DNA from 4 places in the Ewingella sp. S1.OA.A_B6 genome. Region 3 is predicted to be linked to each of the others. Evidence: predicted binding sites of a transcription regulator. Region 3 holds the regulator's gene; each other region holds the start of a gene.

Region 1 (8,012 bases), on a different contig from region 3:
GCCACGTCGAAACGGCGGCGGTCTTCGGCTTTATCAATAGCGTCTGCCGTCGCACCAATCATGGTCACGCCGAATTCAGCCAATACACCCTGACGTTCCAGCTCAAGCGCACAGTTCAGCGCGGTCTGGCCGCCCATGGTCGGCAGCACGGCGTCCGGGCGCTCTTTTTCGATAATTTTGCGCACAACTTCCCAGGTGATTGGCTCGATATATGTCGCATCAGCCATGTCAGGGTCAGTCATGATGGTGGCAGGATTGGAGTTGACCAGAATGACGCGGTAGCCCTCTTCACGCAGGGCTTTACAGGCCTGGGCACCGGAATAGTCGAACTCACAGGCTTGACCGATAACAATCGGGCCAGCGCCGAGGATCAGGATGCTTTTTATGTCTGTACGTTTTGGCATGTCGTTATTGCTCCTGATTATTTGCCGACAAGAGTGGCGTTAGAACGGTATTGCTCAATCAGTTCGATAAAGTGATCGAACAACGGTGCCGCATCGTGCGGGCCCGGACTGGCTTCAGGGTGGCCCTGGAAGCTGAACGCCGCTTTATCGGTGCGATGAATACCCTGAACCGTGTGGTCGAACAACGACTTGTGCGTTACCCGTAAATTGCCCGGCAGGTTTTGTTCATCAACCGCAAAACCGTGGTTCTGCGCGGTGATCATCACCACGTTGTTATCGAGATCTTTCACCGGATGGTTGCCGCCATGATGCCCGAGTTTCATCTTCAACGTCCTGGCACCGCTGGCCAGTGCCAGTAGCTGATGGCCCAGACAAATACCAAACACCGGGATATCCGTTTCGAGGAAAGTCTTGATGGCGGCAATAGCGTAGTCGCACGGCTCCGGATCGCCCGGCCCGTTAGAAAGGAAGATACCGTCCGGGTTAAGCTTCAGAACATCTTCTGCTGGCATCTGCGCCGGGACCACCGTCAGGCGGCAGCCACGATCCACCAGCATGCGTAGAATGTTGCGCTTAGCGCCGTAGTCGTAGGCCACCACGTGGAAGGGCAGCTGTTCTGCTGTTTTCGCTTCCGGTAATTCGCCTTCCAGTGTCCAACTGCCTTGTTGCCAACTATAGGCTTCCTGCGTCGTCACTTCTTTCGCCAGGTCCATGCCTTTCAGGCCAGGGAACGCTTTGGCTTTTTGCAGCGCCAGTTCAGCATCCGGTGAATCGCCCGCGATGATGCAGCCGTTCTGTGCGCCTTTTTCACGTAACAGACGGGTCAGCTTGCGGGTATCAATATCGGCGATAGCGACAATGTTGTGGCGTTTGAGGTAATCCGAGAGATTTTCTGTACTGCGGTAGTTGCTGGCAATAAGGGGTAAATCGCGGATAACCAGGCCCTGAGCGTGTACTGCGGGGGATTCTTCATCAGCGGCGTTAGTGCCGACATTGCCGATATGGGGATAAGTAAGGGTGACGATCTGGCGAGAATAGGAGGGATCAGTAAGGATTTCTTGATAGCCGGTCATCGACGTATTGAAGACCACTTCCCCCACTGCCGTACCCTCTGCCCCGATGGCCCGACCGTGGAATTGGGTTCCGTCTTCCAGAACCAATAGCGCTGACTTTATCAAAGCATCCTCCAGGAATAATAAATCATATTATTTGCATATTAATTCAGATTAACCGATCTAAATCAATGCAAAAATCATCCCCGAAGACAATTTTTGGCAAATTGGGCGCATTCTAATGATGGTAGTTCGGTTTGTCCATCAAAAGCACCACTATTTCTCTCTATTTTGCTGAACTCAGTGGGAATGGGGGTCCACTGCCATAAAAGAGCAGGCTATCTTTCAATGGTAAACGTTTGCGAAGGGCTTTGTCTTATAAATGAGGGGAAATTCGAAATGTTAATCGCGGTGATAGAATTGGTGGTTATTTTTCCACCGTCACGGTCAGAAAAATGAAGGTAAAGCCACATAAAAGACTATTTTAATTGAAAATCCAATCAAAATAGTCATAAAAAACAAAGAAAAGAAAAGGGCAGCCAAGGAACCACCCTTTTATCAAAACGTTATGACCAAAACAACCACATCACAATGGTATGAAAAAACTTATAAATTATCCAATCCAAGCACATCTTTCATGTCATAAAGACCATTTTTCTGCGATGAAAGCCAAACAGACGCTTTTACTGCACCATTCGCAAAAGTCATCCGACTGGAGGCCTTATGGGTGATCTCAACCCGCTCGCCAATATCAGCAAACATCACGGTATGCTCACCAACGATGTCGCCAGCTCTGATCGTGGCAAAACCAATAGACTTCGGATCACGCTCACCGGTATAGCCTTCACGGGCATACACCGCACACTCTTTCAGATCACGCCCCAGCGCACCTGCGATCACCTCGCCCATTGCCAGCGCGGTGCCGGAAGGTGCGTCAACTTTATGGCGATGGTGAGCTTCAACAATTTCGATATCAGCATAGTCGCCCATAACCTTGGCGGCTTTCTCGAGCAATTTGAGCACAACATTAACACCCACGCTAAAATTTGCGGCAAACACAACGGGAATCGCTTCTGCAGCCTGCGCGATTGCAGCCTTACCCGCATCATCAAAGCCCGTAGTGCCGATAACAATGCTTTTATGGTGTTTCTGACAAAATTCAAGGTATTCCAGCGTGCCTTCCGGACGGGTAAAGTCGATCAGAATGTCGAAATCGCCCACCACGTCATCCAGACTGTCGCTCACCTTCACATTGAGACGTCCCACACCGGCAAGTTCTCCTGCATCGGTGCCGACCAGAGACGATCCTTTGCGCTGAAGCACCGCGCCAAGTACGACTCCCTCAGTCTGCGAAACAGCCTGAATCAGCTGCCGGCCCATGCGACCACCCGCGCCCGCAATTGCCATGCGGATCTGTGAATTACTCATATCACTTTCTCTTGTTAATTTGATGATGTTGCCGACTGGCTATTAAGTCAGAGTAACTGCTCCTCTTGAGCACTGCCAGAGGATTCAATTGATGATTAGAAAATTATGATATCTCCTGCTTTTCATCAGTATTTCTATCAATCGATTAACATCACACCAACTTGGAAAAAAGTGCCATTCGCACATAGTTATGCAGTTATATGTGCGAAATGCACCGGTAAAGCGCTGTATTTCTTAACAGGCACCGCTACGCTGCCGTTATAGCCTTTATTACGCATCTATCGCTGATAAAAGCAGCAGTCCATACTTCTACACAATCTAAATCAGTAAACCTTCATAATTAACCCACAATTCATCTTGATTAAATTAATGAACATGTTAATAAGTAGCTTGCTAATTTTAACTTTCGAAATTTTAATTTAGCCCGCCAGATGGCGAAAGCCAGGGCGCGTCGGCCCCCCTAACCTTGATGTAAGGGGATAACAAAAAAACATACCAAAACGTATTGCTATCAATGGTTTTTAACGTTCAACGCAGTTTTGGTATAGAGAACTATAGATGAAATCCAACTTCAATAAATTTACACAGGGGGCTGCTGCCAGCCTGCTCTTTGGCTGTGCATCTTTTGCTGCGCACGCCGAAATCACTCTGATTAAGCAAGATCCCCAGCCTTATGATTTGCTCAGTCGTCTGGATTTCAAAGTGGGCGGGAGTATTCGTCCACAATGGAATATGGAAACCGGTGATAAAGATAAGGGATCGTATAAAAATAACGGCTTTGACGGCGGCTCACGTTTCCGTTTCTCGGCTGATTACTCTCTTTTTGATGATATCAGCTGGGTCAGCTACTACGAACTGGGCGTGAACTTCCCTGCTCTGATGAGTTGGGATGATCACTATGCAGACGGCGCTCACAACACCACGCGTCGCCAGTTGTACACCGGTCTAAAAAGCAAAACCTACGGTCAGCTGACCTACGGCCAGCAAAACAGTGTGTATTACGATGTGGTCGGTGCCAAAACCGATATCTGGGATTACGACATGCTCGGCCAGGCGTCAGGCAACGGGGTTAACGGAGATTACGATGGGTCTTATCGCTCCCGTAAGATGCTGAAATATAAAAATGCCTTTGGCAGCGCAGATGTCTACGCCTCTTATCTGTTCTCCGACAACGATCTGCTGACCGGTGACGGCCTGCGTTACAAACGTAAAGGCGGCGGCTCTGTCGGTGTCGATTACCACATCACCAAAGACCTGACATGGGGTACTGCGTACAACTATACCAACGCAGAAATGAAAAACCTGGGTCAGCGCAGCTCCACCAATTATGACCAAAACATCATAGGTACCGCACTGAGCTGGAAACCGGGCAACTGGACAGCATCCTTCGGCGGCGGTTATTACAACAACTTCCTGACGACCAAGAACAAGAAGGATAACAACTACTTCGCAGGTGACGCCTACGGTCTGGAATACTTCCTGGGCTACGCGTTCCCAATCAACCAGTACGCAGTGAAAACAGTTCAGCCATACTTCATGGGCGACCGTCTGACTTACGTGACGGGTCGTAACTATCAACGTATCGACAATGGCCTGGGTCTGTCCGTTCAGATGGACTACGGCTTCCGCGTTGATTACGAACACGTGTTCAGCTCCACTACTGATGACCGTGGCGACATGAACCTGGTACGTCTGAGATACGACTTCTAAGCGCTTTTGTTCGAAGGCCGTTTTCACTGTCATTAACTTTCGAGGTTATTAATAGAAAACGGCCTTCTTTTAGCATCATTTTTACACCTATTCTCCTACCCTCTTCGAACAAAGCCAGACTAGACTGACTATCAGACAAAGATTCAGCGTTAACCTTTGCAGGAGAGTTAAGCATGTCCGCATTTTTACATTCCGCCATCACCGCCATTGGCGACTATCGGGCTGATTTAGGTGAGACCCCAGTCTGGTGCCAGCGGACACAGTCGCTGCTTTGGGTCGACATTCTTAACCTGAAGCTACTGCGCTATTGGCCTTCGCAACAAAAAACCGAAATACGTAAATTGCCAGCATTGACCAGCGCAGTGCTGTTAACGCAGTCTCTGAATCGCTTTCTGCTGGTCTCGCAGGATGGATTACATCTTTACGACCACACTCTCAGCAAATCCGAAAAGTTGTGTGACTATGCAGGCGCAGAAGGCACGCGGCCCAATGAAGCCGCCATCGCACCCGATGGTTCATTATGGTTTGGCACAATGGACCTTAATGAACAGCAGACGATTGGCGCGTGGTATCGCTATGAACTGGCTGATAGAAAACCGGCATTGATGATGGATAACGTGGGTATTACCAATACCCTGGTATGGCACGAGGGCAAGGTCTGGTTTGCAGACAGCATGAAGAAACGCTTTTACTCGGCCAGTGCGAGGTGCATTAATCCGCTGAAAATCTCCTGTTTCTCATCGGGAGATAAAACACCTGACGGTTCCGCCGTTTCTCAGGATGGCACCTTGCTCACAGCTTGCTGGGGGGGGAAATGTTTATTACGCCAGAAAATTAATCAGGGGGAATTGCTCATGCTGGACACACTTCCCCTTCCGGTGACTCAGCCCAGTTGCTGCACATTTGGCGGCCCTGACATGACCGAGCTATTTATTACTTCTGCCCGCAAAGGCCTCTCCTCGCCAGGGGAACTGGATGGTGCGTTACTGCACGTACAAACATCTGTCGTCGGTACGCCACAAAATCTGTTCCATCTTAGTTAGTTGGCGTTGAACATCGTAAAAAGCGGCCAGTTTTCACTGACCGCTTTTTACGATGTCGTTTTCAATCTGTTTGACGTCTACCCGCAGCTCTTTCGGTACTTCGAACACGATATTCTCTTCGCGTCCTTCCATATTAATCACATCTGCACAGCCCAGCATTTTCAGCTTATTGATCACATCCTGCACCAAAATATCCGGTGCAGAAGCGCCGGCGGTAAGGCCGATGCGTTTCGCATCTTTCAGCCAAACTTCCTGAATATCTGCCGCAGAGTCGATGAGATAGGAAGGCACACCGACACGCTGCGCCAATTCTGCCAGGCGGTTGGAGTTCGAGGAGTTTTTCGAACCGACCACCAGCACGACATCTGCATCCTCCGCCAGATTACGCACAGCTTCCTGACGGTTAGTCGTCGCATAGCAAATATCATCTTTTCGCGGGCCGATAATTTTCGGGAAGCGGTCACGCAGAGCGTCGATCACCTCGGAGGTATCATCAACGGACAGCGTGGTCTGCGTCATAAAGCACAGATTTTTTTCGTCTTTAACCTGCAATTTATAGACGTCCGCAGGCGACTCGACCAAATACATGCCGCCGTTAGGATTACTATACTGGCCCATGGTGCCTTCAACTTCTGGGTGCCCGGCGTGACCGATCAGAATCGCTTCGGTGCCTTTACGGCTGGCACGCGCCACTTCCATATGCACTTTAGTGACCAGCGGGCAGGTGGCGTCGAATAACATTGTCAGGTCACGCGCTTTCGCTTCAGCACGAACAGCCTGAGAGACGCCATGAGCAGAGAAAATGAGAATCGAACCATCAGGCACGTCACTGATTTGCTCAATGAAAATCGCGCCCCGCTGTCGCAGGCTGTCGACCACGTAGCGATTATGCACTACCTCATGGCGCACGTAGATCGGTGCACCATAAAGCTCCAGCGCGCGTTCGACAATGCTGATCGCGCGATCGACACCCGCACAGAATCCTCGCGGGTTAGCCAGCAGTATTTGCATGCTTCTCCTCCGGTTGAGGATCAATCTCCAGCACCTCGATATCAAAATCGATATATTGGCCCGCCAGCGGGTGGTTAAAATCAACGGTGATTGAATCTTCAGTCACATCACGCACTACGCCGGGCATTTCGCTGCCATCACGGGTAGTAAATAACATGATAGTACCCGCATCGGGAATGCCGGTTTCCTGAAAATCACGCTGTGAGAAATACTGCACCAGGTCCGGGCTTTTGGAGCCGAAAGCCGACTCAGGGGCCAGAGTAAACGCGTGTTTATCGCCAACCGTTAAGCCCAAGAGTTCGTTTTCCAGCGCATCCGAAAGGCTGCCATCGCCAAGACGGAATAGCGCAGGCTTACCATTTCCACGGGTAGACTCCGCCGTCGATCCGTCTTCCAGCTTCAACGTAAAATGCACCAATACCGCGCTGTCGTGTTTCACCTGTTCAGACATGTTTTATCCTTTACTTTTAGCCGCTGAAGTCGGCTTAGCTAAAAAGCCTTCCAGCACGACCAGCACCGCGCCGATACAGATAAAGCTGTCAGCCAGATTGAAGATCGGGTAATGCCAGTTTTTAACGTAGAAATCGATAAAGTCGATGACATAACCGTGCACCATGCGATCAAACAGGTTACCCAAAGCACCGCCGATAATCATCGCGAAAGCGATGTTTGTCATCCGCTGCTTACCGCTGCTGCGATACATCAGCACCAGGAGTGCAACCACGATCACCAGCGCGATCACAGCAAAGAACCAGCGCTGCCAGCCGCCTTTATCCGCCAGGAAGCTAAACGCTGCGCCGGGGTTGTGCGCATAGGTCATATTAAAGAATGGGATCAGCGGCATGGATTCGCCGAGTTGAAAATGGCCCATCACAAGAAACTTGCTACCAAGATCCAGAATAACGACCACGACCGCCAGCCAAAGCCAGCGGAGTCCGGTAGAACAAAAAGGTTTAGTCATTATGCAAACTTACGCTCTTCGCCGTCGCCGGCAATGTTAGTCACACAACGGCCGCAGATTTCGCTATGTTCCGCGTTCTGGCCGACGTCATTGGTGTAATGCCAGCAGCGCGGACATTTGTCACCTTCAGCTTTTTCGAGACCAATCTTCAGGCCTTTAAGCATTTCGCTTGCCTGTGCGCTGCCGTCAGCTTCCGCCAGCGACGCGACGCGTGCACCTGAGGTCAGCAGCACAAAGCGCAGTTCGTTGCCCAGAGAGCGCAGGTCTGCCGCCAGCGCATCATTAGCAAACAGCGTGACTGCCGCTTCAAGTGAGCCACCCAGGCGTTTATCAGCACGCGCCTGTTCAATCACTTTGTTCACTTCGCCACGCACTTTCAGCAGTTCGTCCCAGAAAGCATCGT
Region 2 (8,012 bases), on a different contig from region 3:
CTACAAGTCTGAATGTAAAGGCATTACGCCGGAGAGAACCTATCTATGTACCATTTGAGAGTTCCTGTTACAGAAAAAGAGCTGGCTGCTTATTACTCATTTCGTTGGGAGATGTTGCGTAAACCTTTGCGTCAGCCGGAAGGTTCAGAGCGTGATGCCTATGACGCGATGGCACATCATCAGATGGTGGTCGATGAGAGCGGAAAAACCGTGGCGGTTGGCCGTTTATATATCAATGCCGACAATGAGGCCTCTATCCGCTTTCTGGCCGTCGACCCGAATGTACAGGCAAAGGGGTTAGGTACGCTGGTGGCGATGACCCTGGAGTCCGTGGCGCGGCAGGAAGGGGTGAAGCGTGTAGTGTGTAGTGCGCGTGAAGATGCCATGGCGTTCTTTGCCAAACTGGGCTTCTTGAACCAGGGCGAAATTACGACGCCACAATCCACGCCAGTGCGCCATTTTCTGATGATCAAACCGGTTGCAACACTGGATGACATTCTGCATCGCCCAGACTGGTGCGGGCAGTTACAACAGGCCTGGTACGACCATATACCGCTGAGTGAGAAAATGGGTGTGCGTATCAGCCAATATACCGGGCGGCGTTTCGTGACAACCATGCCGGAAAATGGCAATCAGAACCCTCACCATACCCTGTTTGCCGGAAGCTTGTTTTCGCTGGCGACGCTCACCGGATGGGGGTTGATCTGGCTGCTGTTGCGCGAACGCCATCTGGGTGGAACTATCATCCTCGCTGACGCACATATCCGTTACAGCGCCCCTGTAACAGGCCGACCGCGCGCGATTGCCGATCTCAGCTCCCTCAGCGGTGATCTGGACCGGCTCGCTAAAGGCCGCCGGGCACGGGTTCAGTTGGAGGTCAGTCTGTTGGGGGATGAAACTACGGGCGCTATCTTTGAAGGCACTTACCTGGTACTTCCGGTAACCCCTGAGGCGCCGCTTGAGCCGAAAATTAACTGATATCTTTAAGCCGTCAATACAGAAGTTACCCCACGTCTTGTGGGTAAAAGCACGAAAGATAAAAAACAAAAGGCACTGCTAAGCGGTGCCTTTTGAGTTTCCAGAGTGAGCCAGTGAAATCTACGGCGTGACAGTACCGGCCACCATGCCTCTATTCATTTGCTGATCCAGCTGTTTTCCATCAGCGGCTAACACGTGCAGTTTACCGTTTAATGTGGGCTGGAAATCAATGTTTGCAGGCATCTGACCTTGCAAATTGAGCTGCATATTGGCGTTGCCTTGTAGGTCAAGATGTGTCCAGCCCCAGTTTTCCAGCACGTTTACCGGAACAGCACGGCCATTCATGCTTATTGAGAAGTTACGTTGCGGTAGTTGGTCAACATGGGCGGTGGCCTCGAGCAGACCCTCTTTGGTAAACGCGCTCAGCTCCGTGAATTTCACCTGACTGTCCGTTGCCTCAAGGGCAAGCGAAGGTCGACGTACATCGACTTTATTGAAGGTAGCAGCACTGGCATTGAGATTGAGTTTGCCCGACCAGATACCCCACTGATGATCCCGCGCAAGCAATAAATCCGTACCGAAGCCATCCAGTGCGGTGAGCTGGAAAGGGAACTGCGGTGAGATATCAATGATCAGGTTGCGGTTGGTCATTAATTTCCCGACGTAAACCTCTGACAACCAGTCCGGTAAGGCTTGCACCCAGAGCTGGCGCCAGTTTTGCGGTAGCGTATATTCGAGTGCCGCAACGGTAAGCTCGTTTAATTGCAGACGATGGCTGTCACGTATCCAGTTGCCGGTTGTGCGCAGCAAGCCACCTTCCCAGCGTGCGCTGACCTGTTTAATGGCAATCCCCTGCGGTGAGAGGTCCAGATTGATAATCGGATCGATGACATGCAGGTTGCCGTTAATCATTTCTGTGGCATTCAGTGAGATTTCACCGTCTTGGCTCTGCCAGTCACCTTTCTCGAAGCTGACGTCCTTAACGGACAGATCAACATCACTGAACGCCCAGTCCTTACCTTGCAGGCGGGCATCAATCAAATCAAAACGCTTAACAACGACCTTCGGCTGCTGGTTTAAGTCTTGCAAGAATGCCGACAGCGGCTGTGATGTTTGTAACCGCACATTGCTTAGCCGCACGTTGTCTACTGCCCAGCTACCATCAGGCGCACGGCTGGCTTTACCTGTCAGTTGCCCCCGAGCCAGGTCGCCGCCAAAGTTACTCAGCGTAAGCTGGTTATTATTGATCTGACCTTGCACCAGCACGTTCTCTGCGGGAATGCCATTGATGCTCAAAAATGCAGCGCTAAGCTGGAATTCCGTATTCTCACCCAGCAGATGACCGGCCTTTGGCTGCCATGGATAAATGCCAGCATTTATCTGTTGGCCGTCGACCACCCAGCTATCGGCATCACCTGTGAGTGCCATTTTACTTAGCTGGAGTGTGTTCGCCTGAATAGGGATATTTAATGTGGAAGGATTGAGACTGAGCTGCCCGCTAACTAATACGATACGGTCAAAGAAACGGGGTTCGGTTATCTGGCGCCAACTCAAATCCAGATTTACCTGGGCGGCATTTAGAACATCGGGCTGATTTTTCTGCCCCAGTTTCACGCGGTTCAGCGTTATGCGGCCAGGGTTGGACCAGGTATGATCAATTTTTTCGACTGAGAGGCGGTAATTGCTGTTATTGCTCATCCACTGGCTAAGCTGGCCTGCGGCCCAGCGAGTCTGCAACACGACATAAAGCAGTACAAATGCCAGCACCAACAGTAGAAGGAGTGTCAGTAAAATTTTGCCGATAAATTTCATCGTCTGAATCCATATCCGTCGGGAAAGGGGAAAGAATACTCTGTTTATGCCGTAAACAGCGGCCTTTCTCAATAGGTTAGCACGACAGAGGCAATAAAATGCGGCGAGGGTTCCGGACCTTTCGTCGCATTTGCCGGGGTTACAGCGGAAGTTTATTTTTCGTGAGGAAAAATGAGGTTCAACACAATGGCTGTGATACCTCCGGCCGCGATTCCAGATGAAAGCAGGGTTTTGAGCCAGTCAGGTGCAAATTGCAGGATCAGGGGTTGCTGTGAAACGCCCATCCCGACGGCCAGTGATAATGCCATGATCATAATTGCACGACGATTAAGGCGTTCACGCGACACAATGCGTACGCCTGAGGCGGCGATGGTACCGAACATCACAATGGTCGCGCCACCCAATACCGGCTCCGGAATGTGCTGAACCAATCCTGCCACCGCGGGAAACAGACCAAGGACGATCAGCATCAGTGCAACCACGAAACCCACATAACGACTGGCAACGCCGGTCAGCTGAATGACACCATTGTTCTGGCCGAAGCAGGAATTAGGGAAGGTGTTAAATACTGCCGAAAGCATTGAGTTCAATCCATTCGCCAGCACACCACCTTTAATACGTTTCATATAGAGCGGGCCACTTACCGGCTGCTCGGAGACATCCGAGGTCGCGGTGATATCACCAATCGTCTCAAGCGAGGTCACCATGAAAATCAACATCAGTGGAATAAGCAGATTCCAGTCAAAACCCAGCCCGTAATACAGCGGGGTTGGCAGCGTTATCCAGTGGGTCTGTGTTACGGGTGTAGTGGTGGGCAGCATTCCCATCATCCATGCAGCCAGATAACCTACCGCCATCGCGATCACCAGCGATGCGACGCGCAGATAAGCATTTTTCTGCCGGTTGAGCAGAATGATCACCACAAGAACTATCGCAGCGAGTATCAGATTTTTGGGCGCACCAAAGCTATGGTCACTCATGGCGGCATAACCGCCACCGATGGAGGTCAGCCCGACCTGAATCAATGACAAGCCGATGATCATCACCACAATACCTGAAACTAACGGGGTAATAATGCGGCGCGCCAGATGCAAGAAACGCGACAGAATAATCTCAGTGCAGGAGGCGACCATTAATGTGCCGAAGAGGGCTGCCATCATGGTTGGAACATCCGCCCCACCATTTTTTAGCGCCATGCCCCCCATGATCAGCGGAGCCACAAAGTTAAAACTGGTGCCCTGAATCGACAGCAGACCTGAACCCACCGGACCCCAGGTTTTAATCTGCAATATAGAAGCCAGCCCTGAAGCGAACAGCGACATGCTGATGATGTGCTGAGTGTCCTGAGCCGGAAGCCCAAGAGCCTGGCAAATCAAGAGGGCGGGAGTGATCACCGCGACAAACATCGCCAGTAAGTGCTGACAGGCCGCAAACAGGGTCTGTGGCAGGGGAGGGCGATCCTCAAGACGATAAATCAATTCACTGTTGGGTGTGCGGGAAAGGTCAGGGCGCTGAGTATCTGGCTCGGCGGATTGCGTACTCATGATTTGGGCATCCATTAAGCTGCAAAGCGGGCATTTTTAATGAAAATAAGAATAAAAGCAATCGTTTGCTTTGTCGGCCTATTCTACCGTTAATTTTAATTTGACAAGCATAACTGGGCTGTTTTTCTTGCGTTGAGTTGGCTATCTGACTTCTAATCCCGTATCTGAAAAATATCAGAGAACTGGGATTATTATAACTTAATAATATTATTGGATTTTTTTAAAATGGAGGACTTGAATGATTCATCTTGATACCTACGGCACGTTAGTTGCCGCAACGCTGGTACTCCTGTTAGGACGTAAATGCGTCCAGACTATTTCAATATTTAAGAAATACACAATTCCAGAACCTGTAGCGGGCGGTTTACTGGTTGCTTTACTGTTGCTGCTGGGCAATCAGTTTTTCAGTTGGGAAGTCACTTTTGATATGTCGCTTAAAGAGCCGCTGATGCTGGCCTTCTTCGCCACCATTGGGCTAAACGCTAATCTTGCCAGTTTGCGTTCCGGCGGCAAATCTCTGTTCTTACTGGTGTTGGTTGTCCTGGGATTATTGCTACTGCAAAATGCGATTGGCATTGGCATGGCAAAATTGCTCGGACTCGACCCGCTGATGGGACTGCTGGCAGGTTCAATAACTTTATCGGGTGGACATGGGACAGGCGCTGCCTGGAGTAAATTATTCAGCGAAAGATACGGCTTTGAAAATGCTACGGAAGTTGCTATGGCCTGTGCAACTTTTGGCTTGGTGCTGGGTGGTATTATTGGCGGGCCGGTTGCACGTTATCTGGTCAGTCACTCCTCAACACCCGACGGTTCGCCGGATGATGCTGTAGACCCGAGTGCGTTTGAGAAGCCAACGATTGGCCGGATGATCACGCCTTTGGTGATGGTGGAAACCATCGCACTCATTGCTATCTGCCTGATGGCCGGCACTCACGTTTCGACTTTCTTACAGGGCTCTGCTTTCGAAATTCCGACCTTTGTTTGTGTGCTTTTTGTCGGGGTTATCCTCAGCAATATGCTGGCATGGCTGGGTTTTTACCGGGTATTTGATCGTGCGGTATCTGTGCTGGGTAACGTCAGTCTGTCACTGTTTCTGGCGATGGCACTGATGAGCCTAAAGCTTTGGGAAATGGCCTCACTGGCATTGCCAATGGTAGCTATTCTGGGCGTACAGGCGATGGCGATGGCGCTGTATGCCATCTTTGTGACTTACCGGGTGATGGGGAAAAACTATGATGCGGCAGTACTGGCTGCGGGGCACTGTGGCTTCGGGCTGGGGGCGACACCAACGGCAATCGCCAATATGCAGGCCATTACCAACCGTTTTGGGCCATCGCATCTGGCCTTTTTAGTGGTGCCAATGGTTGGCGCATTCTTTATTGATATCGCCAACGCGATAGTCATCAAATTATTCTTGTTATTGCCGGTATTCCCTGCCATTGCATGATGAGATTGAGTGCCAGGGAAGGCACATAACAAGGCAAATGAAATCAGGCGTTGGTATACCGTACACGCTCCGGTAACCAGCGTTCGATCAATGCATGGGAGTGTTGGGGGAAGTGCTGTTGCAGATAGCGTGCAATTCGTTGCACTTCTGGGATCATCGCCTGGTCACGCAGTAAATCCGCAACTTTAAATTCGGCGCTGCCCGTCTGGCGCGTTCCCAGTAATTCTCCCGGGCCACGGATCTCTAAATCCTGCTGCGCAATAACAAATCCGTCATTACTGTCTCGCAGGACCTGCAAACGTTTTTGTGCTGTTTTGCTAAGTGGCGTTTTATATAACAGGACGCAGTGTGAAGCGATGGCACCGCGCCCGACACGGCCACGCAGTTGGTGCAACTGAGCAAGCCCGAGACGTTCCGGATTTTCGATGATCATCAGGCTGGCATTTGGTACATCCACGCCCACTTCTATTACCGTGGTGGCGACCAGTAACTGTACTTCACCCTGTTTGAAGGCTTGCATCACTGCCAGTTTTTCCTGAGCCTTCATCCGGCCATGAACCAAACCGATTTTAAGTTCAGGCAGGGCAACTTTCAGCCCTTCCCAGGTCGCTTCCGCTGCCTGAGCTTCCAGCATTTCCGACTCTTCGATAAGTGTACAGACCCAGTAAGCCTGACGATTCTCCTGCTCACAGGCGCTCTTCACTCTGGCGATAATATCGCTGCGGCGGGTGTCAGGGATCGCGACGGTGGTCACCGGCGTTCTGCCTGGTGGCAGTTCATCAATCACGGAGGTATCAAGGTCGGCATAGGCCGTCATGGCCAGTGTTCGCGGGATCGGCGTTGCCGTCATAATTAACTGATGTGGGTGGAAACCTTGTTGTTTTCCCTTCTCCCATAATGCCAGGCGCTGGTGGACGCCAAACCGGTGTTGTTCATCGATAATCACCAGAGCAAGTGAGGAAAAAAGAACTTGTTCCTGAAAAATGGCATGTGTACCCACCACCATAGAAACCTGACCACTGGCAATCGCCTCTTGTTGTGCCTGTCGTGCTTTGCCTTTTTGCTTACCGGCCAACCAACCGACCTGTATGCCTAGCGGTTCAAACCACTGACGGAAGTTATTCGCATGCTGCTCTGCCAGAAGTTCGGTAGGCGCCATCAGACCGACCTGCTTACCCTGTGCAATAGCGCACAGTGCGGCTAATGCGGCAACCAGCGTCTTGCCTGAACCCACATCCCCCTGGACCAGACGCATCATCGGATAGTTTTTGGCCAGATCCTGTTCTATTTCGGCCACAACTCGCTGCTGTGCACCGGTCGGACTGAACGGCAGCAATGCTAAGAACGAGTCCTTAAGGCGGTCATCGTGCTGTAGTGGTAGCGCTTTATAGCTTTGAGTGCCAGCGCGTACGGCCAGCATACTCAGATTATGTGCCAGCAGCTCTTCCATGATCAGTCTGCGTTGCGCCGGATGTTGGCCCTTTTCAAGATCAGCAAGCTGAATATCAGGAGGTGGGCGGTGCAATAGATGCAGGGCTTTGGGCAGTGAAATGAGCGACTGACTCAGTTCTTCTGGAAGAAGTTCTGCGATAGGGACGGTATCAAGCAGTGCGAGCGCCTGATCGGTCAGCTTGCGCAGCGTCGCCTGGCGTATCCCTTCGGTGGTGGGGTAGACCGGCGTTAAAGACTCCTGCAGAACAACTTCACTATTTTCTCCCTGAATACGATATTCCGGGTGAATTATCTCTGCTCCCAGCGTTCCGCGTTTGATCTCGCCATAGGCGGTCACACGACGCCCGGTTGCCAGACTGTTTTTCATCGCGGCATTGAAGTTGAAGAAGCGTAACGTAACGATACCTGTGCCGTCACTGATCTGGCAGGTCATCATGCGGCGGCGGCCAAAACTGATATCACTACGCAGCACTTCGCCTTCTACTGTGGCGAAAATACCAGGCAGCAAATCATTGATAGCGTAGAGACGTGTGCGATCTTCATAACGCAGAGGGAGGTGGAGCAGGAGATCCTGAATAGTTTCGAGGCCGAGTTTTGCGAGCTTCTCTGCCTGACTGGCTCCAACGCCTGAAAGTGACGTGAGCGGGATGGCGTCGAGCAGGCGGCCCTTCATCTTTTAACCGTCATTTGCATAGCGGCCCACCACAGGTCATCAGCAATAATTTGCCCGGTTTCATCGATCAAGGGACGGGGTAATTTTTTGCGTTTTGCCACAT
Region 3 (8,012 bases):
GTAGCCGTACCCTTCGGCTGCCGCGTTTTTTGCCTGTGCAGTGACAATCAGTTAGTCTGTGATTCATTACTTACCCCCGCAATCAGAGGACATTATGCGCTTACTTCATACCATGCTCCGCGTCGGCGACCTACAACGCTCAATCAAGTTCTACACTGATGTTCTCGGTATGCGCCTGCTACGTACCAGCGAAAATACCGAATACAAATACTCACTGGCATTCGTGGGTTATACCGATGAAAGCGAAGGCGCAGTTATCGAACTGACCTATAACTGGGATGTTGGCAGCTACGATCTGGGGACTGCTTATGGACATATCGCTTTGGGTGTTGATAACGTGGCGCAGACTTGCGAAGACATTCGTAAAGCGGGTGGAAACGTGACCCGTGAAGCTGGTCCGGTGAAAGGCGGCTCTACTGTTATCGCTTTTGTTGAGGATCCAGACGGCTATAAAATCGAACTGATCGAATCTAAACATGCCGGTCGGGGTCTGGGAAAATAATCCTATTTCTACATCAAGGGCGCCAGAGCGCTCTTTTTCTTGCCCTTTTCCCACCGGCACCCTGTAACCTCCGCAAAAATTTGTCATAATGCGCGCTGAATTCGATAAAGATAAGAAACTGATGGCCGAAAATAGTGACACTAATGCCCTGAGAGGCCGTTTTCGTGGTTTTTACCCAGTAGTTATCGATGTAGAAACTGCAGGATTTAACGCAAAGACTGATGCGCTGCTGGAAATTGCCGCAATCAGTCTGAAAATGAATGACGATGGCTGGCTGGAAACCGACGAAACGTTGCATTTCCACGTTGAGCCTTTTGAAGGATCGATTTTAGTGCCGGAAGCTCTGGCCTTTAACGGTATCGATCCTACTAATCCCCTGCGAGGGGCAGTAAGCGAGTACGATGCTCTGCACGCTATTTTCAAAGCCATCCGTAAAGGAATGAAAGAACAAAACTGCAACCGGGCGATCATCGTTGCGCATAATGCCAACTTCGATCACAGCTTTTTGATGGCGGCGGCGGAACGCGCTGGACTAAAACGCAACCCGTTCCACCCCTTTGCCACTTTTGATACAGCGGCACTAAGCGGGTTAGTACTCGGTCAGACCGTACTGGCTAAAGCCTGTATTAGTGCGGGCATGGTCTTCGACAGCAGCCAGGCACATTCGGCGTTGTATGATACCGAACAGACCGCGGAACTATTTTGTGAGCTGGTGAACCGCTGGAAGCGCCTTGGTGGCTGGCCGTTGCCTGTCAACGTAGACGACGAAGAGAGCCAAACTGCCGACAGCGAAGAGTAGTTATTGGCTGGAAACAGAAAATTTCTTAAAAAAAAGAGCGTCTCGTCATGAGCCGCTCTTTTTATTGCTTCCTGGCACCTGCGGGCAGATTTTATTCTGGCTGCGGCTCTTCAGAAGATTTGTACTTCTCTGCCGTTTCCTTGATCAGCGTCTGCAACTCACCGCGCTGATACATTTCAATCACGATGTCGCAACCACCGACCAGTTCACCATCCACCCACAATTGCGGGAAGGTTGGCCAGTTGGCGTACTTAGGCATTTCCGCGCGAATATCCGGGTTTTGCAAGATATCAACGTAAGCAAAACGTTCGCCACAGGCAGAAAGCGCCTGAACGGCCTGAGCCGAAAAACCGCAGCTTGGCAGCTTGGGTGAGCCTTTCATGTAAAGAAGAATTGGGTTTTCGGAAACCTGCTTCTGAATTTTTTCTATGGTAGTCGTGGTCATTTATTGCTTCCTCAAGCCAAAACTGGCTGTCACGGTCATTACTCATTGATGCGCTGGGCGCTGTCTGGAAATGTGCGCCATTTGTCGCTTAACATTTGTCACCTAACGTCTATTGTAACGATGGAGAGCTTTGGATAAAAACGCCATTTTTTACAGGGTCTTTTAATCGATATCGTTTTAACTGTTTTGTTTCGTCACTTTTTTATAAAAGTGCCTAGCGGCTCGCAATAATAAACATTCATTCAGAATAACATTTTTGACCGTTGAGTTTAACTCTCTTATGACAGAGTGAGTCTGATCAGAGTACATCTTCAACGCTCTGAAATAAGATGGTTTTTAGAACTAAAGATGCCTATTTTTACAGCATTTAAAATGCTATTAACTTTTTCTCACAATATGATCTAAAATCGAAGCAATTCGTGCTGTTTTATCGGGTTCTTTTAGGTAATACTCTGACATCTCTGATGTTTAACCTTGGGCCAATATTGGTAACGACGCCATGCGTTTATTGTTTACGCTTTCTGTGCTGCTCTTTACCCAGCTATTTCTAAATCTGGCGTATGCATCGCCACATACTAATGTTGCCGCTGAACAACGAAAAAGCCATGTCAGTCAGGCCAAGCCTGACGATCGACGAAAGCGCAAAGCCGTTGCCCGAAGCAGCAAAAAGTCCAAGTCAGAGCCGGTAGTAAAAGAAAAGAAAGCAAAAGTTAAAGAAGCGAAAAAAATCACCAGCACCAAACTCGTTCGCCATCAGCGCTCGGTAAATAAAAACGTCAAAACGACGAAGAATGAAGTAATAGCGAAGAAAGGAAGCCGAACGATAGCAAAAAATGAGACCAGTAAAAAAGCCTATGGTCGCCATCGAAAAACCAAGGGCTTACTCGCGAAAGAGAGTAAACCAATCGCATTAAGCGCTGCACATAAAAAAAGATATCAACATGCGCAACAGACTGCGATGACCAAGCTGATGCATCAGGTCGGCAAACCCTATCGCTGGGGTGGAACCTCACCGAATACCGGTTTCGATTGCAGTGGTTTAGTGTATTACGCGTACAAAGATCTGATTCGTATCAAAATGCCTCGTACTGCCAACGAAATGTACCATCTTCGTGATGCGGCACCGGTCAAACGTGGCGAGCTGGAAAGTGGCGATTTAGTCTTCTTTAGAATTAATAATCGCGGTGCGGCAGATCACGTAGGTGTTTATGTTGGCAACGGTAAATTCATTCAGTCTCCGCGTACAGGTGAAGAGATCAAAATCACCTCACTGGGCCAAGATTACTGGCAAAATCACTACGTAGGAGCGCGTCGGGTTATGACGCCTAAAACGATTCGTTAAGTCAGTGGTTACGCTAATCAGCGATGAATAGCATTTAACGAAACGTTTATGAAACTTCAGACTGCAAAATAAAAGGGCGTTTCCTGTAACAGGAATCGCCCTTTTATTTTGTTTTTCACTCACCACGTATAAAGTGCAACTACTTCAGTTCATTACTGCTGTAAAACTGAAAGCAACAATCACTGCCAGTGCGCCGACCACAGTAATGAGAGCAAATTTCAAATTGGTATCCATTAAAACCCCTTTCGGATCAAATGTGGCTTTATCATAAGCCATACAGTTTGTGTGCCAACGCATTTTCTCACAGTTTTGTTTTAAAATCTCGTGATCATCCTCCAGGTTATAAAGACTTTTTACTTCCCCTTTAGTCAGATATAAGAGAAAATTAGCGGTTACCACGCTGCGTGCGGGTAGATTCATTCCGATGCTCTTTTCAGACGGTTGTACTTCTCTGAAAAACCCACCAAAGATTTGACTGCTCATCCACACTTCAGCAGTCAAATCCACGCAGGCAAACGATTAACATAATGCTAACGTGCTGAAGCACGTTAGACAGGAGTCATTCTTTTCATGGCAACGATAAAAGATGTCGCAAAACGGGCTGGCGTTTCCACCACAACCGTGTCGCACGTCATCAATAAAACACGTTTCGTCGCCGAAGAAACTAAAGCCGCCGTGCAGGTTGCGATTAAAGAACTGCACTATTCACCCAGCGCGGTGGCGCGTAGCCTCAAGGTCAACAACACTAAATCCATCGGTTTGCTCGCGACATCCAGCGAAGCACCCTATTTTGCCGAAGTGATCGAAGCGGTTGAGAACAGTTGCTATGCCAAAGGCTACACGCTGATTTTGTGTAACTCGCACAACAATCTCGATAAGCAGCAGGCGTATCTGTCGATGCTGGCACAAAAGCGTGTGGATGGTCTGTTGGTGATGTGCGCAGAGTATCCTGATGCCCTGCTCGACATGCTCGAAGAGTACCGTTCGATTCCGATGGTCGTGATGGACTGGGGCGAAGCGCGCAAAAACTTTACCGACAGCATTATTGATAATGCCTTTGCAGGCGGTTATATGGCCGGGCGCTATCTGATTGAGCGCGGCCATCGTGATATTGGCGTGATCCCAGGACAACTGGCCCGTAACACCGGTGGTGGCCGTTTCCAGGGCTTCGTTAAAGCACTGAACGAGGCCAATATTCCGCTACGTGAAGAGTGGGTGGTTCAGGGCGACTTTGAGCCGGAGTCCGGCTACCAGGCAATGCACAAAATTCTGATGCAGAAGCAGCGTCCGACGGCAGTATTCTGCGGGGGGGACGTCATGGCTATGGGTGCTATTTGCGCTGCCGATGAAATGGGCCTGCGGGTGCCCCAGGATATTTCTGTGATCGGGTATGATAACGTGCGCAATGCCCGCTATTTTTCTCCCGCACTCACCACTATCCATCAGCCAAAAGAGCGTCTGGGCGAGATGGCATTTACGATGCTGCTGGATCGCATTATCAGCAAGCGTGAAGAGTCGCAAACCATCGAAGTTCATCCAAAACTGATTGAGCGTCGCTCAGTAGCCGATGGACCTTACCGCGATTATCGCCGTTAGTTCCGATCATTTCGGCTCTTCCAACCCGTAACACCTGCACTTTTGCAGGTGTTTTTAATTGCGCAACCACTCCTGATTGAGGGTTGCCGTATCGCCCAGGTAATCCAGAAGCCATGCAAGAGATGGAGACTGATTACTTTGGTCCCAGGTCAGGCAACAGGCACTCTCAGGAAAAGCGGTTGCCAGCGTCAACACGCTGAGTTTCTGTTGCACTATCCATGTTTCAACCAGATGCACAGGCATCATACCCACACACAGACCTTCACGCAGGCAGTCCATGGCGCAGGTCCAGTCGGGAACCACTAAGCGGCGCTGATTATCCAGCGTCCAGGTATCCCGCTTAGGTAGGTTCCGCGAGGTGTCTTCAATGCACAGAGCCGGATAAGCGCGGAGTTGCTCGTCAATAAGTGGCGCTGTCAATGCCGCCAGAGGATGACCCGGGCTGACGACACAGTGCCAGTCCATAAAACCCATATCCCGAAAGCTGAAACGTCCGCCGGTGGGGACGGCGCGCGTTGCACCGATGGCCACATCCGCACGCCCATCCACCAAGGCATCCCACACGCCGTTAAACACTTCTGAGTGGATAATCAACTCGGTATCGGGAAAGGTTCGATAGAAATCAGTAATAAGACGCCTTAATCGGTCCGGTTTGACAATGCGGTCTACCGCGACATTTAGCTGCCCTCGCCAACCATTGGCAACTTGTTGGCATTGACGCCGCGTGGCTATCATTTTTTTGATAAGCAGGCGCGCCTCTTCAACGAAAACTTGACCTGCGGCAGTCAGTTCCACATCGCGATGACGCCTTTCAAACAGCGGCACGGCCAGCCACTGCTCCAATTGACGAACGGTATAGCTGACAGCAGAAGGCACTCGGTGCAGCTCTTGTGCCGCAGCGCTAAAACTTCCTGTACGCGCCACTGCATCGACCACTTCCAGTGAATATTCTGACCACATACTCTCCCGCCCCTTCTGCTTTCAATTTTTTTGATACAAGAGCGCAAATATTAACGTTTCACAAGGGGCAAGCCAACCTATTACACTGCGCGCCTGAGACTTCCTGCACGTTGTGCCGCTACTGATTTATTTTCGCGTAACAAACATCGCATAAAAAAGAGAAATTCATGAAACCCTCCTTCGGATTTATGCTCTACCTCGCCGGGTTGAGTATGTTGGGCTTTTTAGCCACAGATATGTACCTTCCAGCTTTCAGCACCATGCAAACCACGCTGGTCACCACGCCCGGACTAATCAGTGCCAGCCTAAGTATTTTTCTTGGTGGCTTTGCCATCGGTCAACTGCTGTGGGGGCCGCTGTCTGACAAACTCGGGCGCAGACCTGTGCTTATCGCTGGCCTGACGCTTTTCGCGCTCGGTTGTCTGGGAATGATATGGGTGGAAAATATCTATCTGCTGCTGGCACTGCGCTTTCTGCAGGCTATTGGCGTGTGTGCAGCAGCCGTAAGCTGGCAAGCACTGGTTATTGACCGCTACTCTGCCGACGTCGCCAAACGTACTTTTGCGACCATTATGCCGTTGGTCGCATTATCCCCTGCCCTTGCACCCCTTATCGGCGCATGGGTATTGAACCACTTTGACTGGGAAGCCATTTTCGCCCTGCTGCTGGCCATTGGTGTTCTGCTGTTAATTTTCTCTTTCCGCATTCGCGAAACTCAAAAATCTGCCGTTGGCCAAAAGGCCGACCGGATCAGCTTTTTCAAACTTTTAGCTTCATACGTGTTCAGCGGTAACGTACTTATTTATGCTGCTTGCTCGGCAGGATTTTTCGCCTGGCTGACCGGTTCGCCCTTTATTCTCAGCGACATGGGATATACACCAGGCATTATCGGCCTGAGTTATGTTCCTCAGACTATCGCTTTCCTGGTGGGTGGATTCGGCTGCCGCTTATTGATCAGCAGAATCGATGGCAACCGCATACTTCCCTGGTTGCTCGCAGGGTATGCGCTGAGTGTCGTCGCACTTTATCTGGTGGCAACACTCACTAACGCTTCGCTGATCACCTTACTGATCCCGTTCTGCCTGATGGCGCTGGTTAACGGTGCTTGCTACCCGATTGTTGTCGCCAACGCGTTGATGCCGTTTCCTGCCAGCACAGGCAAAGCGGCTGCGTTACAAAATACATTGCAATTAGGTTTGTGCTTTATTGCCAGCCTGTTGGTTTCTGCGTTTATTGCCTGGCCGTTACTGGCGACCGTTACCGTTATGCTGGGAACGTTGGTATTGGTTGCACTTGGCTTCATGATGGTTAAGAAAAGTGCTAAGCAGGACAATACGATGAAAGCCACAATAAAAAAGCAATTGAAAACAGTCGAAGGGAAAAATGCTAACCAACTGTCATAATAACCTTATGTGACAGTAACTTAAACAATATGCCCGCCGCGCGTGATTTGTTATTGAGAATGCGCGCAGGCGAGCCTATACTCAAAAAAACCGATAAAAATAATATTTATACAATGCTTTTTCGCAAATATTTTCTGGGTGCGGGTCGTGTGTCACGTTTTATACCAAAGTTTTTCACGCGATAGCCTCTCAGGTTGCGGGTTTTCTTCTAATTTCCTCTGTTCATAGTTGCATATCAGATAAGGCGGATTACCGTCTGTTCTCATAATGACCTGCATAAATTGCCTTGGTTTCCCCGGCAGGTTAATAAGTCAGAAGAGCAAGTGATGGAGAAGCTATGAGTTCATCGTGTATAGAAGACCTGAGTATTCAGGACAATCATTGGTATCGCATCGTCAATGAAATGTTGAGAATGGCAGATGTACAGATCAACGGCACCCGCCCTTTTGACATCAAAGTTAAAAACCCTGATTTTTTTAAACGTGTTTTACAAGAGGGTTCTCTGGGTCTGGGTGAAAGCTTTATGGATGGCTGGTGGGAATGCGAACGACTGGACATGTTCTTTCAACGCGTCCTGAATGCAGGCCTTGAAAGCAGACTCCCTAAACATTTTAAAGACACACTCCGCATTGCAGCCGCACGGCTCACCAACTTACAATCCAAAAAGCGCGCCTGGATTGTCGGTAAAGAGCATTATGATCTGGGTAATGACCTGTTCAGTCTTATGCTTGATCCTTATATGCAATATTCCTGCGGCTACTGGAAGGATGCCAGCACTCTTGAGCAAGCCCAGGAAGCAAAATTAAAAATGATATGCGATAAGCTACAATTAAAACCTGGCCTGCGTTTGCTCGATATTGGTTGCGGCTGGGGTGGGTTGTCAGAATATGCAGCAAAACATTATGGCGTGAGTGTGGTGGGAGTAACCATCTCGGCCGAACAGCAAAAAATGGCGCAGGATCGCT
Region 4 (8,012 bases), on a different contig from region 3:
GATGCCAATTTTGGTGATGAAGTTAATCTTCGGACGTCTCGGTAAACCGCCAATGCCTTGGCTTATTCGTCCGATTGCCGGAGCGATTGGTAAAGGTGTACAGCAAAATTATTTGGATAAACAACTCGCCACCCATGGCGCCTATCTCGAAAAACATCTTGCCGACAGTACCTGGTTTGCGGGCAGTGATTTTAGCGCGGCGGATATTCAGATGAGTTTCCCGATTGAGGCTATGGTATCCCGTGGCGGGCTGGATAAATATCCGCATGTCAGCCGCTGGCTGTCGACTATTCAGGCGCGCCCCGCCTATCAGAAAGCGCTGGAGCAGGGCGGCCCCTACCATATTGGGAGTTAGCGGATAGACCCTCCATCCTTCAAGTTGAAGATGTGTTGGCTGCGTTGACTCACCCGAATAAGATCTTTTGACACTATATATTATGTTTTACCGGCGTTTTTATTACCCTGTAAGTTGTTCCGGTGAAACATCAGTGAAACCTATTATCTCTTCAGTACTGTTTCTCTATTATTGGATTTGCGTTGGAGATAACCCGCCGTGTTTATTGGACATGGCGCTTAACTTGTACAATATCGCTTAACCCTGCCTGAACGCCGTCTTTTTCGCCTGCCCGTATTGCCTAAATATCAGACAAAATAAATTTGTGCACAACCCACTTTTCTGGCAAAAAACTAAAAATACCGGGTTTGCACAAATTTCCGGGCGATATGCTTTTTTAATGAACAAATAAGACCAATTTGTCGTGAACAGGAGTTGAAAAGAGAGGGTTAATGGCTGGATAATCGTTTGCTTTGCAGTTCCCGTGGTTTTTATTTCCGCCTTACGCGATGAGAGTTAAACGTTTGCCTTGGTTTTGTGGCCTGTTTGTCAGCAGCATTTCACCGGGTAGGGAAGCGAACGTGACGAAACGGTTTCGTAATGACCACGCAGGCTTTTCAGCAAGACACTTCAGAGGGTTTCACATGTCTAGTCAACACAGCCAAACGGGCGGCACCGCTGCGCGAACGGGTTCGCTTGATGCTTTTTTTAAAATCTCTGCCCGCGGCAGTAATGTTCGTCAGGAGATCATTGCAGGTCTGACGACGTTTCTGGCTATGGTTTATTCCGTTATTGTTGTCCCGGCCATGTTGGGTAAAGCTGGTTTTTCACCCAGCGCGGTCTTTGTCTCGACCTGTTTAGTGGCAGGTTTAGGTTCTTTATTAATGGGGCTGTGGGCTAACCTGCCGCTGGCAATTGGCTGTGCTATCTCGCTGACGGCATTTACCGCCTTTAGTCTGGTACTGGGCCAGCACATCAGTGTACCCGTTGCATTGGGTGCGGTCTTCCTGATGGGGGTACTGTTTACCATCATCTCAGTAACCGGTATCCGCTCATGGATATTACGTAATTTACCGATGGGCGTTGCGCACGGTACCGGCATTGGTATCGGCCTGTTCCTGCTGCTGATTGCTGCCAACGGTGTCGGTCTGGTGATCAAAAACCCTCTCGATGGCCTGCCAGTGACGCTTGGCGCATTCACCTCTTTCCCGGTAATTATGACGCTGCTCGGTCTGTCAGTTATCTTCGGTCTGGAAAAACTGCGTGTTCCCGGCGGTATTCTGCTGGTGATCATCGCCATTTCCATCATTGGCCTGATTTTTGATCCAACGGTGAAGTATCAGGGCCTGTTCGCCATGCCGTCGCTGTCTGACGCCAATGGCCATTCTGTCCTGTTTAATCTCGACATTATGGGCGCGCTGAAGATGGCCGTGCTGCCAAGCGTACTGGCGCTGGTCATGACGGCCGTGTTTGACGCCACTGGCACGATTCGCGCCGTTGCCGGTCAGGCTAACTTGCTCGACAAAGAGGGTCAGATCATCAGCGGTGGTAAAGCGCTGACGTCTGACTCCCTCAGCAGCATACTGGCCGGCTTGGTCGGTGCTGCACCGGCGGCGGTGTATATTGAATCTGCTGCGGGTACGGCGGCAGGGGGCAAGACAGGCCTGACGGCAACCGTGGTGGGTGTATTGTTCCTGTTGATGCTTTTCTTGTCACCACTCTCTTATCTGGTCCCGGCTTACGCTACGGCACCGGCGCTGATGTATGTCGGACTGCTGATGCTGAGCAACGTCACCAAACTGGATTTCGATGACTTTGTTGATGCGATGTCTGGCCTGCTGTGTGCCGTATTTATTGTGCTGACCTGCAATATTGTGACCGGTATTATGCTGGGCTTTAGTGCGCTGGTTATCGGCCGCATCTTCTCCGGCGAATGGCGTAAGCTGAACGTTGGCACCGTGATCATCGCGGTGGCATTAGTGGCGTTCTACGCAGGTGGATGGGCTATTTAAGATTTTTTTGGCGAAAAAATGTAACGCTTTTTAGAATCAAAACCTTGGGTTGCCACCCAAATTGGCCTTAAGTTCAAAGCCAAAACCTTGGGTTGCCACCCAAACTGGCCTTAGGGGCGGCCAATCGCCGCCGCCCCTAAGAACCCCGGGCTCTTTTAAAAACAGCAGCTGCGCTGGTCACAATGGCCGTGTTTCAGGCGCAGCTGTTATAGCCGCAAACTCCGCCGCTGCGCGGTCCTCTCCGTTCGGGCTTCAACCCGCGCAAACCCCCGCGCGGTTTTGCGCCTCTCCCTCGACGTCGTTTTGAACGCGGCCGAGGCTTTGTTAAATTCAAAACCGGGGCTATTTTTATCTTTTAAAAAGTACGGGGCGCATTCAAAAATGCCGCTGAATGAGAGGTGAGAAACGGCGAGCGGGTTTATTGCGAGCTGGTCCGAACCCGAAATGAAGGTACCGCAACGCGGCGGTATTTTGCGGCTATAACAGCAGCAGCTGAAACACGACCATCCCGATTCAGCGATAGCGCGCAGTTAAAAAACGCAGGAGTTCCAAGAGGAGGCACGTTTATGCCTCCTTTTGGGCCAGTTTGGGCGGCAGCCCAAGGTCTTGACGTTAAAAGCCAGTTTGGTCGGTGTGGGCCGACGCCCACGGTTTTGAATTTAAAAAGCAAGTTCGGAGCGCAATCCGAAACCCGCCGATTTGGGCGGCAGCCCAAGGTCTCGACGTTGAATTTGAAAGTGTCCCTGTGGCCCCGAACAGCACGCTCTGATTTAAAAATTCCCCTTTTTTGATCTACTATTCCCCAAGTCTGTGTCAGACCCCGTCTGATTGAAATCATAAAAATAAGAGTCTAAGGAAAGCATGGAAATCTTCTTTACTATTCTGATTCTGATTCTGGTGGTGTCGCTCTCCGGTATCGTGAGCAGAATGTTGCCATTTCAAATTCCACTCCCTCTCATGCAAATCATCGTCGGGGCTTTGTTGGCCTGGCCGAATTTTGGCTTGCACGTGGATTTCGACCCTGAGCTGTTTTTAGTTCTTTTCATTCCGCCGCTGCTGTTTGCCGATGGCTGGAAAACCCCGACCCGCGAATTTTTACGGCACGGGCGCGAAATAATCGGGCTGGCGCTGGTACTGGTGCTGCTCACCGTTGTCGGTATCGGTTATCTGATTTATATGATGGTGCCCAATATCCCATTGGTCGCTGCTTTTGCGCTGGCGGCGGTGCTCTCTCCTACCGATGCCGTGGCGCTCGGCGGAATTGTCGGCAAAGGACGTATTCCTAAGTCGATCATGGGCGTGCTGGAAGGTGAGGCGCTAATGAATGACGCGTCTGGTCTGGTGTCGCTGAAATTTGCTATCGCCGTGGCGATGGGCACCATGATTTTCACCGTCGGCGGTGCTTCGGTCGAGTTTCTTAAAGTGGCTATTGGCGGCCTGATGGCCGGTGTGGCAGTGACCTGGTTGTACAGTAAATCGTTGCGCATTATGAGCCGCTGGAGCGGGGATGATCCGGCGACGCAAATCGTCTTTCTGTTGCTACTGCCATTTGCCTCATATTTGATTGCCGAACATATTGGTGTGTCCGGCATTCTGGCGGCCGTAGCTGCCGGTATGACCATCAGCCAGTCCGGCATTATCCGTAATGCCCCCTTGGCGATGCGCCTGCGTGCTAACAGCGTATGGGCGATGCTGGAGTTTGTATTCAACGGGATGGTGTTTATCCTGCTTGGCTTGCAATTGCCGGGCATTCTTGAGAACTCGCTTGCTCAGGCTACCCATGATCCGTCGATTGTCACCTGGCACCTATTTGCTGATGTCGGCATTATTTACTTTGCGTTGCTGCTGCTGCGTTTTACCTGGCTATGGGTGATGAAAAATTTCAGCAACCGTTTCATGAAAAAGAAACCGTTGCTGTTTGGCAGCTACAGTACTCGTGAACTGTGGGTAGCTTCGTTCGCTGGGGTGCGCGGAGCGATAACCCTGGCGGGTGTGCTCTCTATTCCCTTGTTTCTGACCGATGGCACCGCTTTCCCGTCGCGTTATCAACTGGTGTTCCTGGCGACCGGCGTGATCTTGTTCTCGCTGATTGCCGGCGTGATTGCGCTGCCGTTCCTGCTCAAAGGTGTAGTGATCGCCGACGGTTCGGCATCCCGAGAAGAGGAGCGGATGGCGAAGTCGATTGCCGCCGAAGTGGCGATTGAAAGTCTGCATAAAATGGAGGAACGACTCGCGGCGGATGCCGAAGAGAATATCGATGAGCAGGCGCTAAAAGAGATCAGTTCGCGGGTGATAGGCACATTGCGACGGCGAACGGCCAATAAGGATGATATAGAAACTGCGCTTAAGCTGGAAAACCTCGAACGTCGCTTCCGCCTGACTGCCCTGCGTGCAGAGCGTGGCGAGCTTTATCACCTGCGCGCCACCCAGAAAATCAGTAATGAAACGCTGCAAAAGCTGCTGCATGACCTCGATTTACTCGAAGCGCTATTAGCAGAAAAGGAAGTGTGATCGTCTTTCATTAATGCTTCGGGCACCGCGGGTGATGGGCGGCTTTTGGAAAAGCTTTTAAAACTGTTTATTCAATTTCAATTTCAAGTTCAAGTTCAAGTTCAAGGTCGTGGGCTCCGGCCCACGCCGGGTTAAGGGGATTGAAACGAATCCCCTTAACAATCCCGCGTTTTTTTATGAGACTTCCGCAGCTACGCTGGTCACAATGGCTGTGTTTCAGTCACCGCTGTTATAGCCGCAAAAGGCCGCCGCTTGCGCGGTGCCCTCACTTCAGGTTCGGACCCGCTCGAAAAAAACTCTCGCCGTTTCTCACCATTTGTTCGGCGTCATTTTTGAATGCGGCCTGGACATTTTAAAAATTAACACCGTTCTGCTTTTGAACTTGAATGCGAACCATACTTTTTTTAAAAAAATACATAGATCTGGTTTTGAATTTAGCAAAGCCTCGGCGATAGGCGCCTCTTGAGGCCAGTTTGGGAGGCTAGTCCAAGGTATTGAATTTGAAAGGCAGTTAAAAGCATTAGTGGGCCGCCGCCCACACCATTAGCGCGTTAATGGATCACCTGTGACAGAAATTCTCTGGTCCTCGCAGATTTAGGATTTGCAAAGAACTCCACCGGTGGCGCTTCTTCCACGATCTCCCCGCGGTCCATAAAGATCACCCGGTCGGCGACAGTACGGGCAAAGCCCATCTCGTGCGTTACGCACAGCATGGTCATGCCTTCATCTGCCAGTCCAATCATGGTATCCAGTACTTCTTTCACCATTTCCGGATCCAGCGCAGAAGTCGGTTCGTCGAACAGCATGATTTTCGGTTTCATGCATAACGAACGGGCGATGGCCACGCGTTGCTGCTGACCACCGGAAAGCTGGCCAGGAAACTTGTGTGCGTGCTCGGCGATACGTACGCGTTTCAGGTAATGCATCGCCAGTTCTTCGGCCTCCTTCTTCGGCATTTTACGCACCCAGCATGGCGCCAACGTGCAATTTTGCAGTACGGTCAGGTGCGGGAATAAGTTGAAATGTTGAAACACCATACCGACTTCAGTACGTACGCGTTCGATGTTGCGCAGGTCGTCATTCAGCTCAGTACCGTCTACCACGATCAACCCTTGCTGATGCTCTTCCAGATGGTTGATACAGCGGATGGTAGTCGACTTGCCTGAACCTGAAGGGCCGCAAAGTACAATGCGTTCACCCGATTTCACGTTCAGATTGATGTTTTTCAACACGTGGAACTGTCCGTACCACTTGTTCACGTCTTGCAGCGTGATCATCATTTTTTTAGGTTCAGTAACTTGATGTTCGCTCATGGTTTACCTCAGTGTGCGGAACGTCCGGTGTGAAAGCGTCTTTCCAAATGTTGGCTATAACGCGACATGCTGAAACAGAAAATCCAGTAAACGGCAGCGGCGAAGACGTAGCCTTCGGTCGACATGCCGAGCCACGCCGGATCGACGGTGGCTTGTTGTACGCTGCTAAACAGGTCAAATAGACCGATGATTATCACCAGACTGGTGTCCTTAAACAGCGCGATGATGGTGTTAACCAGACCCGGTATCACCATCTTTAATGCCTGCGGCAGAATCACCAGACCCTGCGTTCGCCAGTAGCCCAGCGCCAGCGATTCGGCAGCTTCAGTCTGTCCTCTCGGCAACGCCTGTAGGCCGCCGCGCACCACTTCCGCCACATAAGCCGACTGGAACAGGATCACCCCAACCAGCGCACGCACCAATTTGTCAATGTTGGTGCCTTCTTGCATAAACAGCGGCAGCATGACGGAGGACATAAACAGTACGGTGATCAGCGGCACACCGCGCCAGAACTCGATGAAAATCACCGACAGCACCCGCACGATGGGCAACCGTGAACGACGTGCCAGCGCCAGTAAAATCCCCAGCGGCAGCGCACCGGCAATCCCGACGGCGGCGATGATAAGCGTCAGCGTCAATCCACCCCACTGGCGGGTTTCAATCACTTTCAGGCCAAAGAAACCGCCGTACAGCATGAACCAGGTAAAAATGGGGAACAGAATGATCCAGGCGGTGATGTATCGCCCACGTCGTGGCATAGCACTCACAAACATGGGGATCAGCGTCAGCAGCCCGACGATAAGGGTCAGGTTGATGCGCCAGCGCTCTTCAAACGGATATAAACCATACATAAACTGGCCGAAACGGGCATGAACAAAGACCCAGCATGCGCCCTGTTTGGTACAGTCAGCGCGGGTGGTGCCAATCCAGTTCGCCTGAAAAACGACCCAGTTGAGCAGGGGAGGGATCACTACCCACAGCAGCCACAGGCAGAAGAGAGTCAGCAGGCTGTTAAACCAGCTGGAGAAGAGGTTTTTACGCGCCCATAACACGGCGGTACCGACCGGCGTGCCGGGTTTTGCAACCCTCAGGGAATGGGGAACTGTGCTCATCGTCATTCGTTTCCCTTAACGTTCGACCAGCGCGATACGCCGGTTATAAATGTTCATTAAGAACGAAATCGCCAGACTGATGATCAGGTAGACCGACATGGTGATCGCAATGGTTTCAATCGCCTGCCCGGTCTGATTCAGCACCGTACCGGCAAATAATGACACCATATCCGGGTAACCGATGGCAGCCGCCAGCGAGGAGTTTTTAACGATGTTGAGGTACTGGCTGGTAAGCGGTGGAATGATCACCCGCATCGCCTGCGGCAAAATAACCTGACGTAAAGTCACCGGGTTTGGCAGGCCCAGAGAGAGGGCGGCCTCATGCTGCCCGTGGGAAACCGACTGAATACCTGAACGGATCACTTCGGCGATAAAGGTTGAGGTGTAGACCGACAGCGCCAATGTCAGCGAGGCAAGCTCAGGGATCAGCACCATGCCGCCACGGAAGTTGAAGCCGCTTAGCGCAGGAATGTTCCAGTGCAGCGCCGGGCCGAAGAACAGATGAGCCAGCGCTGGAAAGATAAGCAGCATCAGAATGGCCCACGGCCAGATTCGCCAAATCCGCCCCGTGTGGATTTGGCGAAAGTGGTTGTAGCGTTTAAGTACCAAAATACCTAACACCGCTAACAGTAGTGCAATGGCAGTAGCCAGGCTGCCCGGCGCCAGTTCAGGCGAAGGTAAATACAGACCGCGATTACTGACAAAGGCGACCCCAAACGCTTCCATACTT

The links. The regulator PurR, encoded in region 3, represses purine synthesis genes. The targets are predictions, from matches to a motif close to CANGCAAACGTTTGCNTG.
Region 1: the regulator PurR is predicted to act here: its motif matches at 1,805-1,822, upstream of carA (glutamine-hydrolyzing carbamoyl-phosphate synthase small subunit).
Region 2: the regulator PurR is predicted to act here: its motif matches at 4,389-4,406, upstream of gltS (sodium/glutamate symporter).
Region 4: the regulator PurR is predicted to act here: its motif matches at 848-865, upstream of ACMV8I_RS12710 (NCS2 family permease).

The regions. Positions count from the first base shown of each region.
Region 1 covers NZ_JBLJFK010000004.1:141,490-149,501, forward strand. Annotated here, with positions in the region: gene carB (carbamoyl-phosphate synthase large subunit) at 1-404, opposite strand, end outside; gene carA (glutamine-hydrolyzing carbamoyl-phosphate synthase small subunit) at 422-1,582, opposite strand; gene dapB (4-hydroxy-tetrahydrodipicolinate reductase) at 2,063-2,884, opposite strand; gene ACMV8I_RS11775 (porin) at 3,443-4,594, shown strand; gene ACMV8I_RS11780 (SMP-30/gluconolactonase/LRE family protein) at 4,768-5,637, shown strand; gene ispH (4-hydroxy-3-methylbut-2-enyl diphosphate reductase) at 5,671-6,648, opposite strand; gene fkpB (FKBP-type peptidyl-prolyl cis-trans isomerase) at 6,629-7,099, opposite strand; gene lspA (signal peptidase II) at 7,103-7,609, opposite strand; gene ileS (isoleucine--tRNA ligase) at 7,609-8,012, opposite strand, start outside.
Region 2 covers NZ_JBLJFK010000012.1:19,170-27,181, forward strand. Annotated here, with positions in the region: gene dtd (D-aminoacyl-tRNA deacylase) at 1-12, shown strand, start outside; gene fabY (fatty acid biosynthesis protein FabY) at 46-978, shown strand; gene ACMV8I_RS17610 (AsmA family protein) at 1,099-2,790, opposite strand; gene ACMV8I_RS17615 (uracil-xanthine permease family protein) at 2,943-4,334, opposite strand; gene gltS (sodium/glutamate symporter) at 4,573-5,784, shown strand; gene recG (ATP-dependent DNA helicase RecG) at 5,828-7,909, opposite strand; gene trmH (tRNA (guanosine(18)-2'-O)-methyltransferase TrmH) at 7,906-8,012, opposite strand, start outside.
Region 3 covers NZ_JBLJFK010000001.1:764,266-772,277, reverse strand. Annotated here, with positions in the region: gene gloA (lactoylglutathione lyase) at 95-502, shown strand; gene rnt (ribonuclease T) at 591-1,301, shown strand; gene ACMV8I_RS03785 (Grx4 family monothiol glutaredoxin) at 1,393-1,746, opposite strand; gene ACMV8I_RS03780 (C40 family peptidase) at 2,246-3,088, shown strand; gene cydH (cytochrome bd-I oxidase subunit CydH) at 3,233-3,571, opposite strand; gene purR (HTH-type transcriptional repressor PurR) at 3,659-4,684, shown strand; gene punR (DNA-binding transcriptional activator PunR) at 4,739-5,644, opposite strand; gene punC (purine nucleoside transporter PunC) at 5,812-7,047, shown strand; gene cfa (cyclopropane fatty acyl phospholipid synthase) at 7,385-8,012, shown strand, end outside.
Region 4 covers NZ_JBLJFK010000005.1:68,016-76,027, forward strand. Annotated here, with positions in the region: gene ACMV8I_RS12705 (glutathione S-transferase family protein) at 1-355, shown strand, start outside; gene ACMV8I_RS12710 (NCS2 family permease) at 979-2,346, shown strand; gene ACMV8I_RS12715 (Na+/H+ antiporter) at 3,208-4,857, shown strand; gene ACMV8I_RS12720 (amino acid ABC transporter ATP-binding protein) at 5,409-6,170, opposite strand; gene ACMV8I_RS12725 (amino acid ABC transporter permease) at 6,179-7,282, opposite strand; gene ACMV8I_RS12730 (amino acid ABC transporter permease) at 7,298-8,012, opposite strand, start outside.